2 regions of the Williamsia sp. DF01-3 genome follow, and region 1 is predicted to be linked to the other one. Evidence: predicted binding sites of a transcription regulator. Region 1 holds the regulator's gene; the other holds the start of a gene.
What was found. Region 1 encodes LexA, which represses DNA repair genes until DNA is damaged. Its sites were predicted from a motif close to CGAACANNTGTTCG; they were not measured.
Positions count from the first base shown of each region.

Region 2: a site for LexA is predicted at 3,091-3,104, ahead of MVA47_RS16855 (HNH endonuclease signature motif containing protein). Genes of this name have one in related genera too.

Region 1 is NZ_JALKFS010000005.1:2,851,915-2,858,876, reverse strand. It holds gene MVA47_RS15600 (LysM peptidoglycan-binding domain-containing protein) at 57-578, opposite strand; gene lexA (transcriptional repressor LexA) at 801-1,520, shown strand; gene MVA47_RS15590 (acyl-CoA dehydrogenase family protein) at 1,628-2,770, opposite strand; gene hflX (GTPase HflX) at 2,857-4,293, opposite strand; gene dapF (diaminopimelate epimerase) at 4,339-5,241, opposite strand; partial or broken gene miaA (tRNA (adenosine(37)-N6)-dimethylallyltransferase MiaA) at 5,292-6,179, opposite strand; gene MVA47_RS15570 (hypothetical protein) at 6,176-6,886, opposite strand.
Region 2 is NZ_JALKFS010000005.1:3,122,014-3,128,975, forward strand. It holds gene MVA47_RS16840 (5'-3' exonuclease) at 1-668, opposite strand, end outside; gene MVA47_RS16845 (alpha/beta fold hydrolase) at 780-1,826, opposite strand; gene MVA47_RS16850 (Xaa-Pro peptidase family protein) at 1,920-3,038, shown strand; gene MVA47_RS16855 (HNH endonuclease signature motif containing protein) at 3,166-4,725, shown strand; gene MVA47_RS16860 (PPOX class F420-dependent oxidoreductase) at 4,767-5,177, opposite strand; gene MVA47_RS16865 (SDR family NAD(P)-dependent oxidoreductase) at 5,273-6,031, shown strand; gene cbiE (precorrin-6y C5,15-methyltransferase (decarboxylating) subunit CbiE) at 6,028-6,962, shown strand, end outside.

The DNA.
Region 1 (6,962 bases):
CGGACACTCTGTTGTAGAGGATACCGCCCGGCCGATTGCTTGCCCCAACACTGCGGCTACCGCGCGTAGATCGGCGTCACCAGGGATTGCCCCGGCGACAACGCTGAATTGCTCATCGCGTTGAGGTCCATGATCTTCTCCACCACCGCTTCGGTCGGCATCTCGGGTGCGATTCGAGAGGCGATGTCGCCCAACGATTCTCCCGACTGCACATGGACGACAGCGGTCCCGGTGTTCGCCGGAGCGGCACCGCTCTCGACCACCCGGCCGAAGAACATGAGGAACAACACGAGCATCATCAGGCCGATTCCGACCACGGCGGCCCCGGCCCAGGCACGTCGGCGGAAATACACATCGCGCTCGACGGCGACCGTCGGTGCGGAACTGCCCGGCTCGGCGCAGCCAACCACAACACGGCGGTCGGCGGCGAGCCTGCGGTCGGCCGGCCGACGAGTACTGTCGACACGCGCTCGCGCCGTGCGGGTGTACTGATCGGAGGCGACGGGCCCACCGACTCGGGCGAGGCGGCGACGGGGCCGCTCAGCGGCCGGGCGGCTGATGGTGGTGGCTGCAGTCATTGTTCGATCCTCGGGTCAACAGTTCGATCACTCGTTCGATTGAACGATTGTTCGAGTTGTATCACGGTGGTCCGACACACGCCACGCCCAATCGAACAAATGTTTGAGAGTTGTGACAGATTGCATTAGCGTGATCCCCATAATCCAACGAACAACGTGTGCGTTTACCTCTCTCGACAGCTACGACACCTTGGCCGGACACCATACGAACTGGAGGACCTGATGGCCGATACGACAGACACCCGGACGCCGCCGGACGCGGCGGCCGCGACGGTGGTCACTTCCGAACCGCTGGCCGAGGGGTCGCTGACCCCGCGCCAGAAAGCCGTGCTGGAGGTGATCCGGGCGTCGGTCCGCGAACGCGGCTATCCCCCGTCCATCCGCGAGATCGGTGATGCTGTCGGCCTCACCTCCACGTCGTCGGTCGCTCATCAGCTCCGAACCCTCGAGCGCAAAGGATTCCTCCAGCGCGAGAACAACCGTCCCCGGGCGGTCAACATCCAGGACACCGACCTCAATCCGGCCACGGCTGCCGGCCAGGTCCAGGTCCCCGACGAATCCCTGCCGACACCGACGTTCGTTCCGGTCCTCGGCCGCATCGCGGCCGGCGGGCCGATCCTGGCCGAGGAAGCCGTCGAAGACGTGTTCCCGCTACCGAAAGAGCTTGTCGGGGAAGGATCTTTGTTCCTCCTGCGAGTGGTCGGCGAGTCGATGATCGATGCCGCCATCTGTGACGGCGACTGGGTGGTCGTCAGGCAGCAGAATGTCGCAGACAACGGCGACATCGTTGCGGCCATGATCGACGGGGAGGCGACCGTCAAGACGTTCAAACGCACCAAGGATGCGGTGTGGCTGATGCCGCACAACCCAGTGTTCGACCCCATCCCCGGCGACAACGCCGTGGTGTTGGGGAAAGTTGTCACGGTGATGCGGCGCCTCTGAGGCGTCCGGCAACATCCTCGGTAACCGGGCAGACGCGGAGACTACGCAGACACGAGTGGGGTGCACCTTCCGGTGCACCCCACTTCGCGTAGTTCTGAAACTCGTACTCAGACGCCGAGGCTTCGGCCGATGACTTCCTTCATGATCTCGGTGGTGCCGCCGTAGATGGTCTGAACTCGTGAATCGAGGAAGGCCTTGGCCACCGAGTACTCACGCATGTAGCCGTAGCCGCCGTGCAGCTGCAGGCAACGATCGATGAGGTGGACCTGGTTCTCGGTGGCGTAGTACTTCGCCATCGCCGCGTCCGGAACGGTGAGCTTCTTCTCGTTGAGCAGTTCGATACACCGATCGACGAACACACGGGTGGTAGCGGTGGACGTCGCCAGTTCGGCGAGCAGGAACCGCGAGTTCTGGAAGCTACCGATCGGGCGGCCAAATGCCTTGCGGTCCTTCGTGTACTGGATTGTCGTCTCGAGAACCGACTCCATGGCGCCGGCCGCCACAACAGCGATCGACAGGCGCTCCCGCGGAAGGTTCTGCATCAGGTAGATGAAGCCCATGCCCTCCTCGCCCAGCAAGTTCTCGGCGGGCACCTTGACGTTGTCGAAGCTCAGCTCGGCGGTGTCCTGCGCCTTCATCCCGACCTTGTCGAGATTGCGGCCGCGTTCGAATCCCTCCATACCGCGCTCGACCACCAGCAGGCTGAACCCCTTCGCACCGGCCTCAGGGTCGGTGCGGGCCACCACGATGACGAGGTCGGCGTTGATGCCGTTGGTGATGAACGTCTTGGAGCCGTTCAGCACCCAGTTGTCGCCGTCTTTCTTGGCGTTGGTCTTGATGCCCTGCAGATCGGAACCGGTGCCGGGCTCGGTCATCGCGATCGCGGTGATCAGCTCACCGGAGACGAAGCCGGGCAGCCAACGTGCCTTCTGCTCGTCGTTGCAGAGGTCGAGCAGGTACGGAGCCACCACGTCGTTGTGCAGCGCGAAGCCGATACCGCTGTAGCCGCCGCGGACGGTCTCTTCGTCGATGATGGTGTTGTAACGGAAGTCGTCGACTCCCCCGCCGCCGAACTCCTCGGGAGCCTCCACCGCGAGGAATCCGTTCTTGCCTGCTTCGACCCAGACATCCCGGTCCACCAGGTTCTGCTCTTCCCAGCGTTCGTGGTTCGGTGCCACGTGCTGTTCGAGGAAGCTCCGGTACGAATCGCGGAAGAGAAGGTGCTCGGGCTCGAAAAGGGTGCGTTCCATCGTCAGGTCTCCATTACAGGTGGCATTGGTTGGATATCCAACTGTAACCGGATTCTACATCTGGCCCAAAGCTGCAGTTCGGAGCGCTATTCGGCCGCCTCCGGGATGGCCAGAGATGCCAGCTGGCGCGACAGCGCGGCGGGCACCGTGGCGGTGATCGCAGTCCCGTCCGGCTCGTGACGTTCGGTCAATACGTCACCCTCGGCATGGATCCGCGACACGAGGTCGCCACGCTCATACGGCACCCGGACGCTGACGTGCACGTCATTCCTGGCCACCGACTCCCGGATGCGATCGAGGAGTACGTCGATGCCCTCGCCGGTGGCCGCCGAGATGAACACGGCTGTCGGGAACAATCCTTTCAGCTGCGCGAGTACCAGCGGGTCGGCGGCATCGATCTTGTTGATCACGAGCAGTTCGGGAGGAGCCGTTGCCTTCTCCTCCACGAGCACGGATTCGATCACCTTCCGCACCGCCATGATCTGGTCGGTCGGAACCGGGTCCGAACCATCAACGATGTGCAGGAGCAGATCGGCGTCGGCAACCTCCTCGAGGGTCGAACGGAAGGCCTCGACCAGCTGGGTGGGCAGATGCCGGACAAATCCGACGGTGTCGGTGATGACCAGTTCACGGCCATCCTCGAGGGACATCTGACGGGTTGTCGGATCGAGGGTTGCGAACAGGGCGTTCTGGACCAGCACGCCCGAGCCGGTCAGCGCGTTGATCAAACTCGACTTGCCGGCATTCGTGTACCCGACGATGGTCACCGCTGACGCGGCAGCCTGCTTTCGCTTGGCCCGCTTGGTGGTTCGTGACGTCTTCATCTCGCGGATCTCGCGCCGCAGTTTCGCTGTGCGTTCGCGGATCCGTCGACGGTCGGTCTCGATCTTCGTCTCACCGGGTCCGCGCAGTCCCACGCCGCCATTGCTGCCGGCACGGCCACCCGCCTGCCGGGACATGGATTCACCCCAGCCACGAAGCCGCGGGAGCATGTACTCCATCTGCGCCAGCGCGACCTGCGCCTTGCCTTCTCGCGACGTCGCGTGCTGGGCGAAGATGTCGAGGATCAGCGCAGTTCGATCGACGACCTTGACCTTGACCACTTTTTCCAGAGCAGTCAGCTGAGCAGGGGTCAGCTCGCCATCGCAGATGACGGTGTCGGCGCCGGTGGCCAAGACGATCTCACGCAGCTCGTGAGCTTTGCCGGACCCGATATAGGTTGCCGGATCCGGCTTCTCACGACGCTGGATGAGACCTTCGAGAACTTCCGACCCTGCCGTCTCGGCGAGGGCCTTGAGCTCGGCGAGACTGGAATTGGCTTGCGCAGTGGTGCTGCCCTGCGTCCAGACCCCGACCAGGACAACCCGTTCGAGTCGCAGCTGGCGGTACTCGACCTCGGTGACGTCGGTGAGCTCTGTGGACAATCCGGCGACGCGCTGCAGCGAACTGCGTTCGTCGAGTTGGAGTTCGCCGATCGTCGGCGCGTCGCGCTGGTCGTTGCCGGCTTTGTTGATTTCGGTCATGAGATCACCATGGTGACACTCGGGTAGGTGTGGTGCATACCGATTTTAGAGCCATCCCTCGTTGAGCACTCCGGCGCCGACGAGTACCGACGGGCCGCGCAGCGTTGTGTTCTCGTCATCGACCGTCACCGTGATCTGACCCCCGGGAACGTTGACGAGTACCGTCCCCTCGGACCTTTCCATGAACCGCAGAGCAGCGGCGCCGGCGGCGACGACTCCGGTACCGCAGCTGCGGGTTTCACCGACTCCGCGTTCGTGGACCCGCATCGTGATCTCGGCGTCCACCGTGTCCACGGCGTCCGCAACGCCTGCGGACAACGGTGCGGTGATCAGTTCGATATTCACACCATCGGGAAAGACTGCGTTGTCGAACGTGATCGACCCGCACAGGTCGATGTCCGCCAAATCTTCTGGCGTCAGTCCGTCGACCACGCACGCCAGATGGGGATTGCCGACATCCACCGACACCCCGGCGTACCGCCGGCCGTCGATCTGGGCTTTGCTGTCGACGCCGAGACGGGCGGGGCCCATGTTCACGGTGACGTCGGCCGACGAACCCGTCACAGCGTGCACCGTCACCGGACGCGCACCCGCGCGCGACCCGACAGTGAAGGAGCGTTCGGACACGAGCTCGTGCGCGGCAAGGAAATGCGCGAACACCCGGACACCGTTGCCGCACATCTCCGCGATCGAGCCGTCGCCGTTGCGGTAGTCCATGAACCAGTCGTCGTCGGCTATGCCGGCGCCGAGCGCTGTGAGCACACCCGCGTCGCGGAGTGCCCCGGCTGTGGCGACCCGGAGGACCCCGTCCGCCCCGATGCCACGGTGACGATCACACAGCGCCGACACGAACTCCGGGGTGAGGTCCAACTGCACGCCGGGGTCGGGCAACAGCACAAAATCGTTCTGTGTGCCGTGCCCTTTGACGAAATCGACGCGTGCGAACATTCTGTCAACGATACGCGCCCGACCTCCTCATCTGCCTGCCGCGCGCAGCGCTGACCCGTGAGGCCCGGCGACGAGGCGTCGAGCCAGTGGATGCGAGGGTCACGGCGGAACCAGGACCGTTGCCTGCGTACGTAGCGCCGCGTACCGATGAAGGTCAGCTCCTGCGCGCGGGCCACGTCGTATTCACCGTCGATGGCCGCCATCACCTGTGCGTATCCGATCGCGCGAGCAGCGGTGACACCGTCCCGGAGGCCGGCCGACAGCAGTGTCTCCACCTCGTCGACGAAACCCGAACCGAACATCGCACTCGTGCGTCGCTCGATCCGTTCGTCGAGCTCTGCGGTGTCGCGATCGAGCGCGATCACCGTCGTGTCCCACCTGGGGGCACCGATCGTCGGCGCCGACGCGGCGAAGGGCTGACCCGTCAGTTCCACCACTTCCAACGCCCGGACGATCCGGCGACCATCGGTGTCCAGGATCTGCCGGGCGGCTTCCGGATCCACCTGCGCCAGCCGGTCATGCATTGCCCGTGTCCCGATTCGCTCCAGTTCGTCCTCGTGGCGCCGTCGGACGGCCGGATCAGTGGCCGGGAAGTTCCAGTCGTCGAGGAGTGCCTGGATGTACATCATCGATCCACCCACCACCACCGGCGTTCGCCCCTGCGCCAAGAGACGCTCGATGTCCTCGCGGGCGGCCTGCTGATACCTGGCGACCGTCGCCGTCTCGGTGACGTCGAGGACGTCGATCTGATGATGAGTGATCCCGCGACGCTCGTGCACGGGAACCTTGGCCGTACCGATGTCCATCCCCCGGTACTGCTGCATCGCGTCGACGTTCACGATGTCCCCGCCCAGCTCGACCGCCAGATCGAGCGCGAGGTCGGACTTGCCGCTCGCCGTGGGCCCGATCACCGCGATGGGCTTCGCCCCGGCGGTCACGTGTTCCACCAGGCCACTGTGTAACCCACACCGAACGGCGCCCCCGAGTAGCGGACCTCGGACGCCAGAGATGGTCCGGCAAAGGCTCCAGATGCCACCTGCCACGCTGCCCTGCCCTCGACGCCGAACTCGGTACACCGCGATTCGTCGAGCCCCGAGATCGTGTTGTGGTCGGCCGCTGCGAGCGCGCCGTCGATCATGTCCTGGAACTCGACCGCACCGCGCTTCTGGCCACCGGGCGACTTCTCGGTGATCGTTGTTGCACCGTCGGCCACCACGAGCAGACCCACAGGCTCCGGGGTCGAGGCGAGCCTCGACCGCAGATCGGAACCCTGCCGTAGACACGACTGGGCGGGCGCAGCCGGGTCCACGACCTCCACCGTGAGCGCAACATGGGGAGCCGTCTGGGTCCGGAGCCATCCCCCGATCAACACTGTCGTGGGCATACCGGCATCGGTCGGCTCATCAGATTCCGGGACCAATTCCACTGCCACATCGACACCGAAACCCGCCAGGGTTCCCCGCGGAGACATCTCACGTCGAGCGTCTCCGGCGCCGACAAGTACCCAGCGACTGCACATTTCGGCGAGTCGTCCACAGACGTCGAATGCCGCGGCCCGCACCGGCGCGACTTCCGAGAGCGCCGGCCCGGACAGTTCTGGCACCAATACCGGCGCGCCCGGGACAAATGCAGCGGCAACCAACACCTGCGCCACGCTAGCCGACGCGCGTGAACCCAGAATGCGCCCGACCGGCCGATTGTCCACGAGTGTCCACACACAA
Region 2 (6,962 bases), 270 kb from region 1:
TCCAGAGTCCCGAACGCCTGCAACAGTTTTGACGCCGTTTTCTCCCCGATTCCGGCCACCCCGGGCAGTCCGTCGGATGGGTCGCCCCGGAGGATCGCCATTTCGGCATACGCCGAACCCGGATCGGAAGTCGGCACGTCGTATCGTTCGGCGACTTCGGCAGGGCCGTACATCTCGGCCTTCGCGAGCCCGCGCCCCACATACAGAACCCGCACCGGAACCGGGTCGTCTGCCACCACTTGCAGGAGGTCTCGGTCTCCACTGACCACCACCACCGGATCCACGGCTTCGGTGTGGGCAAGGGTACCGATCACGTCATCGGCCTCGCAGCCTTCTGCGCCGGCGGTCGAGATCCCGGCTGCTGCGAGAACGTTCATGATCATGTCGACCTGGGGTGTCAGCGTGTCGGGCACCTCTTCCGATCCGTCTCCCGCCGCGTCGGCGACACGGTGCGCCTTGTACGAGGGGATGAGGTCCGTGCGAAATGTGGGTCGCCACGAGAGGTCCAGACACACAACCAATCGATGGGGATGCTCGCGCGTGACCAGGGCGGCGATCATGTCGAGGAATCCGCGGACGGCGTTGACCGGACGTCCGTCAGGAGCGGTCATCTTCTCCGGCAAAGCGTGAAAAGCCCGGAACCACAGACTCGCACCGTCTAGCAGCATCACTGGTTGGCTCATGCCGTAAACCATGCCAGATCCACCGAGTGGTGATCGCGCGTCCCGGTGATCCCAGTGGATCCGAACGATGTCCGCGGACGACGGTCGGCGGCAGTTCTACGTCGCGCTTCGTTCGTCGCTGTCTATCGCGTCGAGAACTGCGATTCGCGTATGAGGATCGCCCGTCAGCGGCCTGGGCGGAGGGCCTTGTCGCAGGGCCACTTTCACGTCGTTGCGAGTGATCGACGCAGGGTTTGTGGCCGAGACGAATCGGAGGAAGAGATCGACGAACCGGGCAGGCTCGTCGCGGAACGGAAAATGGCCTGACTTCTCGAATATCTCGAGCTGCGAGTCAGGCATCGCACTGTGCAGCATATGGGCGTGGCTCACCGGGATCACCTGGTCGTCGGACCCCCACACGATCAAAGTCGGGATGGCAGCGCTGAGGTAACAGCGGTCGAGCATGGTGACCACTTGGCCGCGCCAGTCGACAGCCGATCGTAGAGTCCGCGCGAACACCTCGGCCGAGCCCTTCTCCGGCATGCGCTCGAGAACACGGACCACCTCGGTGTTGTCGCGGAACATCGCCATGGGCAACAGGTTCTGCATCATCCGGGCGACAGTCGAGAAGGTCGGGAACACTCCGGGTACAGAGATCACGCCCAAGGCGAGTTCGGAGAGGGGCAGCGACAACGCTCGAAGAGCTGGGTTGACCCCCTTGGTGACGCCACCGGTGCCGACGAGAACCAGCCGCTCCACCATCTCCGGGTATTGGTAGGCGAATTGGCCGGCCACGCCCCCGCCCAGCGAGTGTCCGACCACGGTGACGCGTTCGATATCGAGGTACGTGAGCAGATCACGCATCCCGTTCGCGAATGCCGAGACCGAGTAGTCGGCTCGGGGCCGGTCAGACAGTCCATGACCCAGAAGGTCGGGTGCTATCACCGTGTATTTCTCGCTCAGCTGCTCGAACACCGGCTCCCAGGCGAGCGAGTTGTCACCGATTCCGTGCAGCAACAAGACGGCCGGACCGCTCCCCGCCATCCGAAATGCGCGCTTGTAACCGTGCAGAGTCGCGAACTGCGGGTCGATTTGCGCGCTCGGGACAGCACGGAGCCTGCGCGGCTCGCGTCCACTGTTCACAGTGCCGTCGTTCGATCCCATCTGTACATTTTCCGTCGAACCGGCCGTTTTCGCCCGTTCAGCGACCTCTCACCGGGAGGACAGCCTTTTCGAGGGCCCGTTAGCCTGGTGGGCATGGCTCACGAGCGATTCTCAGCAGAGGTGTATCGGTCCCGACTGCAACGCGCGCAGCAGTTGACGGCCTCAGCCGGATTGTCTGCTCTGTTCATCACGCCCGGACCCGATCTGCGGTACCTGACCGGTTCCCGCGCCAGTACGTTCGAGCGTCTCACTGCGTTGGTGATCAGTCCCGACAGGGATCCGCAGGTCGTGGTTCCGAGGCTGGAACTCGCGGCCCTGCGGGAGTCAGCGGTCGGCGAGCTGGGCCTGGTTGTCCACGAGTGGGTCGACGGCCAGGACCCGTATGCCATTGCCGTCGAAGCAGCAGGTGTGAGTGCAGGTCGCTATGGCGTCTCTGATGCGGCGCCCGCACTTCACACCGTTCCGTTGGCAGCTCGGTTCGGTTCGAGCCCCGAATTGGCCACCGGCGTTCTACGTCAGTTACGGATGATCAAAGACGACGCGGAGATCGACGCTTTGCGCCGAGCGGGTGCGGCGATCGATCGTGTTCATGCTCGCGTCGGCGAATGGCTCTCGGCGGGAAGGACAGAACGCGAGGTCGCCACCGACATCGAGGCCGCGATCGTCGCCGAGGGCCACACCGGCGCCGAGTTCATCATCGTCGGCTCCGGCCCCAACGGCGCCGACCCCCACCACGAGGTGTCTGATCGGGTGATCGAAGACGGCGATGTGGTGGTCGTCGACATCGGCGGTCCAGTCGAGCCCGGGTACAACTCGGATTGCACTCGAACCTATTGTGTCGGAGAACCTTCCGGGGAGATGGCCCGTCAGTACCGGATACTGGAAGAAGCCCAGCGTGCAGCGGTGGCGGCAGTACGGCCGGGTGTCAGTGCCCAGCAGATCGATGCAGCGGCCCGCGACGTGCTGGCCGAGGCCGGACTGGCCGACAAGTTCGTCCATCGGACCGGTCACGGAATCGGCCTGTCAGTCCACGAAGAGCCCTACATCGTTGAGGGAAACGACATCGAGCTGCAGGTCGGAATGGCCTTCAGCGTCGAACCCGGGATCTATTTCCCAGGAGGATGGGGTGCACGGATCGAAGACATCGTCGTGGTCACGGCCGACGGATGCGAATCACTCAATCAGCGGCCTCACGAGCTGAAGTCGGTCTGACGGCCCACTTTCCGACTCCTCGTTTGATCGGTGTTGCCCGCCAACCTGGTATCGAACGCATGTTCGACTTTATCGTATTCTGTTGGTAGACTTGGTGAAAGGGGTTCGAGGGCTGGGGGGCTTGTCGATGACTGATTCGGTGACGGTGGATCCACCGTCAATGCCGGCGTTGGTGGGGTTGTATCGCGATCTCGATGCGGTGCTGCAGCGGATTGCTGGCGCGTCGTCGGATGATGTCGATGATGTGCAGGTTGCTGAGTTGGTGCGGGTGAACGAGAAAGTTGTTCGGGCACTGACCTTTCAAGGCCTCAAGCGGTTGCAGGAGGTGAACGACCGCGGCTTGTTCCGTAAGGCTGGTCATTCGACGTTGCACCGGTTTGTGATGAGTGAGCTGCGGGTGTCTCGTGGCGATGCCTCGTCACGGTTGAAAGCACTTGATGCTGCCGGTGAGTTGTTGTCGATGCAGGGCGAGGCGTTGCCCCCGAAATGTCCGGCCGCGGCCGAAGCGTTGGCCGAGGGTGCGATTGGGTTGGCGCACATGGATGTGATGCTCAAAGTCCGCGACCGCATTCCGCACAAGTCAGCACCGGAAGTGTATGACGTGGTCGATGCCTGGATGACCGACAACGCCCGCACGTCGACTCCGACTGAGCTCGAAGTGTGTGGTCGGGAAGTGTTGGCTCGGGTTGATCCGGACGGATCGTTGACCGATGACGCTGACCGCAGACGCAACCGGGGTTTGTCGGACGGTCCCCAAGGGTTGGACATGATGAGCAAGCTCAGTGGCAACCTTGACCCGGCGACGTTGGCTTTGTTTCGGACGGTGATGGATGTGTGGGCAGCACCGGGTATGAACAATCCTGATGATCCCAACTCACCCGTGGGTGCCGTCGACGACCCGAGCATGGACCCGGCGATCATCGAAGCCGCGGCCGGCCGCGACACCCGTTCCCGCGCCCAACGTCAACACGACGCATTCAAAGCGATCCTCAAGACCATTCTGGAGTACAAGCTGCTCGGTACGTCCCATCGTGGGTTGCCGGTGCAGGTCATCATCACCATGACCAAACAACAGCTTGATGAGGCCGCGGGCATCGCCCACACCGCCTCCGGGGTTGACCTGCCGGTCAAAGATGCCCTGGAACTCGCGGCCCAGGCAGATATGTCGCTGGCGGTGTTCGCCAACCACTCCGCCGACGTTCTCTACTTCGCCCGGGCCAAACGCACCGCCCAGCAAGGCCAACGGATGGCGTTGTTCGCCAAAGACCGAGGCTGCACCAGCCCAGGCTGCCGTAACCCCATCTCCTGGACCGAAATCCATCACACCACCGCCTGGGCCGACGGCGGACACACCGACATCGACGAGCTGGCCCCGGCGTGCATCCCGCATCACGCGATGATCGGACCCGGCGAAGACCAATGGCAAACCATCATGCTCCGCGACGGCCCCGACGCCGGCCGAGTCGCCTGGATCCCACCCACATACATCGACCCCGACCAACAACCACGCATCAACCGAGCCCACCACACCGACCACACCATCGAGGCGGCATGGCAGAACATCATCGCCGAACGCCAACAAACACTCAACGAACGCCAAGAACGCATGCAGCTCCAGCAACAAAGTGCTGACGAGTCAATGGCCACCGGGGACGACGACGCCAAGAAACCCGATCCGTCAGACTGATAGGTATTGGCAGCCAATGCGTTCTGGCCTTGCGTTATGAACTAGTCAGTGGATCCGAGGAGGGTTCGTGAGCCGAGTACGCGCTTGACTTCGATCTGAACGACAACACGTCGGGGGTTGACCTTTGGTTGCTTGTAGCGATTCGCGTAGCGGCGTTCACCTTCGGCGACGGCGTCGGGGTCGCGGTGCACCGACGCCGGGCCCTCGAGGGTCAGCCAGCGTGGGCCATCCACCTGGAAGACCGCCGCATACCCCGCACGCTCCACGTTGAGTACCTTCTGGCTTCCTTCGAAGGTGATCACGCGAACGACCTCGGCGTCTTCGTCGTAGGTGAAGCCGACCGCAACAACGTGGGGCGTCCCGGCCTGCCGCACGGTGGTCAGGCTTCCCAGATGGCGTGCGCTCAGGAACTCGAGCGCATCAGAGGTGAGGTCGGCTGCTGTTTTGGACATCTACAGAGAATAGTCAACTTGACGTCATCCCTGAGCACGAGCCGCTCAGAGGCCTGACCGACAAGAGTCCGCGTCCGATTTGGGATACTCGTCCGGTGAGCAATCGTCGAGTGGTGGTTCTGTTCGGAGGACGTAGCGAGATCGGTGTCGAGGTCGCTGCCCGTCTCGCCGGGGGAGCGACAGTGATCCTGGCCGCGCGTCGGTCCGATGACTTGGCTGATCAGCGCGAACGGATGCTTGGTGAGAACGCCGCTGAGGTACACACCATCGAGTTCGATGCGAATGACACGGCGCAGCACGACGAGCTGATCAGGAAAATAGTCGCCGAGTTCGGCAGGATCGATGTGGCGATCATCGCGTTCGGCATCCTCGGCGACCAGGCCCGCGCCGAGGTGGACAGCCAGCACGCACTGCAGATCGCCCACACCGACTACCTGGCGCACATCAGTGTGATGACCCCCCTGGCCGCAGCGATGAAGACACAGGGACGCGGCGACCTCATCGTCTTCTCCTCGGCCGCCGGCGTCCGGGTCCGTCGGGCGAACTACGTCTACGGATCGACCAAGGCAGGACTGGACGGGTTCGCTTCCGGTCTCTCGGACGCGTTGCACGGCACCGGTGTTCGCCTACTGCTGGCACGCCCCGGATTCGTCATCGGGAACATGACCAAAGAACTGATGGAGTCGGGCGTCAAACCCGCACCGATGTCGAGAACAGCTCCTCAGGTAGCTGACGCCGTGGTCAAGGCTCTGCATGCCGGCAAAACAGAGGTATGGATACCGGCTGCACTACGCCCCGTGTTCTTCGTCATGCGTTTGCTGCCTCGGGCCATCTGGCGTCGGATGCCACGATGACCGACCCGCGGTTTGTCGTGGTGGGGATCGGAGCCGATGGCTGGGACGGTCTCACCGTGGCAGCCCAGCGGGAACTGCGGTCCGCCCACGTCATTTATGGATCGGCCCGCCAGATCGACCTTCTCGCACCCGTCCAGGCTGAATTGCGTCCGTGGACGAGCCCCATGTCCAGGCATCTTCACGATGTCCTCGCCGGTGCAGAACCGAAACCGGTCCACATCCTCGCTTCAGGCGACCCGATGTTTCACGGCGTCGGTGCATCCATCGTCAAACAAGTTGGCGCGCAACACGTCCGAATCATTCCGGCGGTGTCCAGCGCCAGTCTCGCCGCCGCTAGACTGGGCTGGGACCTGTCCACCACGTCGGTACGCAGCATCGTCGACCGCCCATTGGACTCGATCCTCTCGGCGGTCACCGACAACGTACGATTGTTCATCCTGAGTCGCGACCAGACCTCGCCGGCCCACATCGCAGAACTGCTGACCACGCATGGATTCGGCTGGTCGCAAGTCACGGTGCTCGAGCAACTAGGGTCAGACCGCGAACGGCATGTCACCGGAATTGCGCGAACGTGGGGAGCACCGGTCGTCGACCGACTCAACCTTGTGGCCGTGCAGTGTGTGGGACCTTCGGTGAGCAGTCAGGCAGGACTTCCCGACACCGATTTCTCCAACGACGGACAGCTCACCAAACAGGCCGTTCGTGCCCTGACGGTCACCGCATTACGCCCGGCCCCACGCCAGTTGATGTGGGATGTGGGCGCGGGTGCGGGCAGCATCGCCATCGAGTGGTTGCGCACCGATCCCAGTTGCACAGCGATAGCGTTTGAATCCGACCCGGTGCGGCGCGGGCGAATCGCCCGGAACGCGGCAGACATGGGGGTCAGCGGCAATCTGACCGTACTCGGCAGAGCGCCCGACGATTTCGAACA